2 regions of the Mycobacterium sp. EPa45 genome follow, and region 2 is predicted to be linked to the other one. Evidence: predicted binding sites of a transcription regulator. Region 2 holds the regulator's gene; the other holds the start of a gene.
What was found. Region 2 encodes HspR, which represses chaperone genes until heat shock. Its sites were predicted from a motif close to ANNTGAGTNNNNNNNACTCANNT; they were not measured.
Positions count from the first base shown of each region.

Region 1 (2,403 bases), 2.9 Mb from region 2:
AAGTACTCGACGATGCGGTCCTTGACGTCGTCCAGCCCGTGGTGGTCGGCGTCCAAGATGTCCCGGGCCGCTCTGAGGTCGGTCGAGTCGGAGGTGCGGGTGTTCCACGGCAGGTCCAGGACGGTGTCCAGCCAAGTCCGGATCCAGCCGCCCTCGGGGCTCTGCTCGCTGGAGCGTTCCAGCTTGCCGACCTCCCGCAGCGCTGCCTCGCGGACTTTCTCGGGCAGATCGGCTGCCTCGATGCGGCCACGGTAGTCATCTGATCCGTCGGGTTCGCCTTCGCCCAGCTCCTTGCGAATCGCGTTGAGCTGCTGACGCAGCAGGAACTCCTTCTGCGTCTTCTCCATGCCCTCGCGCACGTCCTGGGAGATCTTGTCGCTGACCTCCACCTCGGCGAGGTGCTCGGCCGTCCAGTCGATCAGCACCTGCAGGCGAGCGTCGACGTTCTCGGTCTCCAGCAGCTGGCGCTTCTGGACGTCCGACAGATACGACGCGTAGCCGGCGGTGTCGGCCAGCGCCGACGGATCGGTGAGCTGGTTGACGGCGTCGACCAGCTGCCAGGCTTCCCGGCGTTGTAGCAGCGCCAGCAGCAGCTTCTTGTACTCGGCGGCCAGCGCCTTGGTGTCCTCGGTCGGCTCGGGCTCGGCGACCTCGGTGACTTCTACCCACAGCGCCGCGCCGGGTCCGGTGGTTCCGGCACCGATGTGCGCCCGGGTTTCGCCACGCACGACCGCGGCAGTGCTACCGGCAATCCGGCCCACCTGCACGATCGATGCCAGCACGCCGTACGACGGATAACGATCGTCCAGTCGGGGGGCAATCAGTAACTTGCCGGATTCGCTCGAGCGAGCCGCATCGACGGCCGCGCGGGCAGCGTCGTCAAGCGTGATCGGCACCACCATCCCGGGCAGCACGATCGGATCGCTGACAAACAACACCGGCACAGATTTGGCTTCAGCCATCAATCCTCCAAAGTTCAGTCTGACCGACTCAACCTTGACCGGTTCCAGTTTGTTCCCCGGGTCCGCTGCCGACAAAGCAGCGAGCCTGCCGCCGGGGGATGGCGACAGGCTCGCTGTTGTTCGGGGTGGATCACCCAGCGGAGGGAGTGGCTCCCAGTACCCGCTGCATGTCCGGAATCATCTGCTGCAGCTGCTGTCCCCAGTAGCCCCAGCTGTGCGTGCCGTTCGCGGGGAAGTTGAACACGCCGTTGCGTCCACCAGCCGCGAGGTAGTTGTCCATGAAGGTCTTGTTGGTCCGCAACGTGAAGCCTTCGAGGAACTGAGCGGCCATCAGATTGCCGCCGCCACCGGAGGTGTCCAGCTCCGACGGCGTACCGGTGCCGCAGTAGATCCAGACCCGGGTGTTGTTGGCGACCAGCTGGTTGATGTTGACCATGGGGTCGTTGCGCCGCCACGCCGGGTCAGACGACGGTCCCCACATGCTCTGCGCGTTGAACCCGCCCGCGTCGTTCATCGCCAGACCGATCAGCATCGGCCACCAGCCCTCGGAGGGGTTCAGGAAGCCCGACAGTGAAGCGGCGTAGACGTACTTCTGCGGGTAATAGATCGAGTAGGTCAGCGATGCGCTACCGGCCATCGACAGGCCGACGACGGCGTTGCCGTTCGGGTTGACCCCGTAGTTGGCCGACAGGTAGGCCGGCAGCTCCTGGGTCATGAACGTTTCCCACTTGTAGGTGTAGTTCTGCCCATTGCCCTGCGACGGCTGGTACCAGTCGGTGTAGAAGCTGGACTGCCCACCGACCGGCATGACGGTCGACAGACCGGAGCCGTACAGCCACTCGAACGCCGGGGTGTTGATGTCCCAGCCGTTGTAGTCGTCCTGCGCGCGCAGGCCGTCGAGCAGGTACACCGCGTGCGGGCCACCGCCCTGGAATTGGATACGGATATTGCGTCCCATCGCGGCGGACGGGACATCGAGGTAGAGCACGGGGAGTCCGGGCTTGGAGAAGGCGGCCGCGGTCGCCGACCCGCCGACGACACCAATCAGGCCGGGCAGAGCTAGTGCGGCCACAAAGGTTGCGGCCACGCGGCGCAACCATGTGCCTCGCAACTTATCGACGATCTTCATGACGGAAACCATCACCTTTCGTACGTGTTTCACAGCCGGAGGTGAGCTGTGTGCCGGTAGCTAATCACGCGCGGCAGCTCGGCTTCGGTACGCGCCGCGGTGCGCCAAGTCGCGGTTCGCTAACGATCAGGAGACGCGCTGGACTCGCAGATCCTCAGCACAGCAACGGCTTTGACCTCGGTTCAATAACGGAAAGGTCACACGAAAGCAACGGTAGAGTTCAGGCATGGACCCGTTCGATCTTCAGCGCTTCGTCGATGCTCAGGACCGCGCCTACGACCGGGTGCTTGCCGAGCTGCGGGCCGGTGCCAA
Region 1 is NZ_CP011773.1:3,493,029-3,495,431, reverse strand. Features, by position in the region: gene lon (endopeptidase La) at 1-962, opposite strand, end outside; gene AB431_RS16785 (esterase family protein) at 1,093-2,091, opposite strand; gene AB431_RS16780 (DUF1810 domain-containing protein) at 2,318-2,403, shown strand, end outside.
Region 1: lon (endopeptidase La) is a predicted target of HspR. The motif match lies at 974-996, and genes of this name have one in related genera.

Region 2 (2,403 bases):
TCCGTCGTTCTGCGTGATCCGTCGTCACCGTTGACGGCGACCTATGTGCCCTCGGCGGGCATGGTCTGCACCTCCCTGTCCGATGACGGCGTGGAGCTACTGGGCCAGCGTCGAGGACTGCAGGCCTATCTGAGCGACGGTAAGACGCTGGGCATCCCGATACTGTACCCGTGGGCAAATCGGTTGAGCGCCAACGGGTATGAGCTCGACGGTGGCGCAGTGACGTTGACGCCCGGGAAGGGCGGTGTCCGCACCGACCCGCACGGCCTGCCGATCCACGGCGTACTTGCGGCCTACCCGGGCTGGCTGGTCACCGAGCAATCGCAGAACCGGCTGATCGCCGACCTGGACTACGGCAGCCGGCCGGCCTTGTTGGCCAGCTTTCCGTTCCCGCATGTGGTCACCCTCGAGATCGCGCTGGCCGACCGCGCGCTGACGGTGGAGACCACGGTTACGGCCACCACCTCCGCGGGGGTGCCGCTCTGTTACGGCTTCCACCCCTACCTGACCATTCCGGGGGTCCCGCGCTCAGAGTGGACGCTGGAAACGCCGCCGCTGCACCATCTGCCGGTGGACGACCGGGGCATCCCGACCGGTGAGGTAGTGGATTGGCCGGCCTACTCGGAGAAGCTGGGCGACAAGACATTTGACGACGGGTACGACGCGGTGCCGCCGGGCGGGGTGTTCGCACTCGCCGGCGGCGACCGTCGCATCGAGGTGGTCTTCGACCACGGATTCCCGGCCGCGCAGATCTTCGCGCCGGGCAATGACGACGTCGTGGGTCTGGAGCCGATGGCCGCGCCGACCGATGCGCTGAGTGCGGGTCGCTACAGCACCGCGGTGCCCGGGCGGCCCGCCGTCTCGGTGTTCACCATCCGCGTCAGCTAGCGCCCCAACCGACAATCCGTTACCGGCGCGGCTTCCACACGACCAGCGCCGTGCTCTTCGGCGCTACCACCAGATCACGACGCTGTTTGGCCCGCAACGACTCCAGCTCGGCCATCATCTCCTCGACGCGGGCCTGCAGGGCCTCGACGTGATTGGTGAGCTCGATGATCCGCTTGATCCCCGCGAGGTTGACGCCTTCGTCCTGCGACAGCCGCTGCACTTCACGCAGCAGCTCGACGTCGCGTTCCGAATAGCGCCGTCCGCCACCGGAGCTGCGCTGAGGGCTGACCAGACCGAGCCGGTCGTACGTGCGCAGGGTCTGCGCATGCATACCGGCCAGCTCGGCGGCCACCGAGATCAGAAACGTTCGGGTCTCCCGGGACTCGTTGGACGCGGCCATCAGCGGTTACCCGCCCATCCCGCCCGGGGGTCGAACCCGCTGGACCGCTCCGCGGCCGCGTAGGCCTCCAGCGCCTCCAGCGCCTGCCCCTCCAGGTTGGGTGGCACCGCCACCTTGACAGTGACCAACAGGTCGCCGTGGCCGCCGTCGCGCTTGGGCACCCCGCGCCCACGCACCCGCAGGATCCGGCCGTCGGCGGTGCCCTTCGGCACCCGCACACCGACCTTGCCCTCCAGGGTTGGTACGGAAAGCGTTGTACCCAAAGCTAATTCGGTGAAGCTCACCGGGACCGTCACGGTCAGGTCGTCGCCGTCACGGCCGAACACCTTGTCGGGCCGCACATGCACGGTGACATACAGATCGCCCGACGGCGCACCCCGCAGCCCGGCTTCTCCCTGGCCGGCCAGCCGGATGCGCTGACCGTCCTCGACACCCGGCGGGATCCGGACGTTGATCGTGCGGGTCCGGGTGGTGACCCCGGTGCCGCGACACTCGTCGCAGGGATGCTCGATGATCGAGCCACTGCCCCGGCAGTCGGTGCACGGCTCGGAGAACCCGAACGCGCCCTGGTTACGGTTGATCACCCCGGAGCCGTTGCACGTCGGACACACCTTCGGGCTGGTGCCCGGACGTGCGCCGCTGCCATGGCAATTCGTGCACGGCGCAGGGCTGGTCAGCCGCAGTGGCATCGCGACACCCTTGGTCGCCTCCAGGAAGTCGAGATCGGTCTCGGTCTCGAGGTCCTTTCCGCGCCGCGGCCGGCTGGGCCGTGGTTGTGCGCCGCGCCCGAACAGGCCACCGAACAGGTCGCCGATGTTGGTGCCGCCGGTTTGGCCGGCCGTGTCGAACAGGTCGTTCAGGTTGAACTCGCCGCCGTCGGCGCCGTAGCCACTGAAGCCGCCGAAGTTGCCTCCGCCGTTGCCGCGGCGGAAACCACCGCCGGCGAACATCCGCCGGGTCTCGTCGTACTCCTTGCGCTTGGCCGGATCGGTCAGGACGTCCCTGGCCTCACCGACCTCTTTGTAGCGCTCGTCGGCCGCCTTGTCGTCCGGGTTGCGGTCGGGGTGATTCTCGGCGAGCAGCTTGCGCGCCACCCGCTTGATCTCGTCCTCGCT
Region 2 is NZ_CP011773.1:625,288-627,690, reverse strand. Features, by position in the region: gene AB431_RS02805 (aldose 1-epimerase) at 1-888, shown strand, start outside; gene AB431_RS02800 (heat shock protein transcriptional repressor HspR) at 908-1,288, opposite strand; gene dnaJ (molecular chaperone DnaJ) at 1,288-2,403, opposite strand, start outside.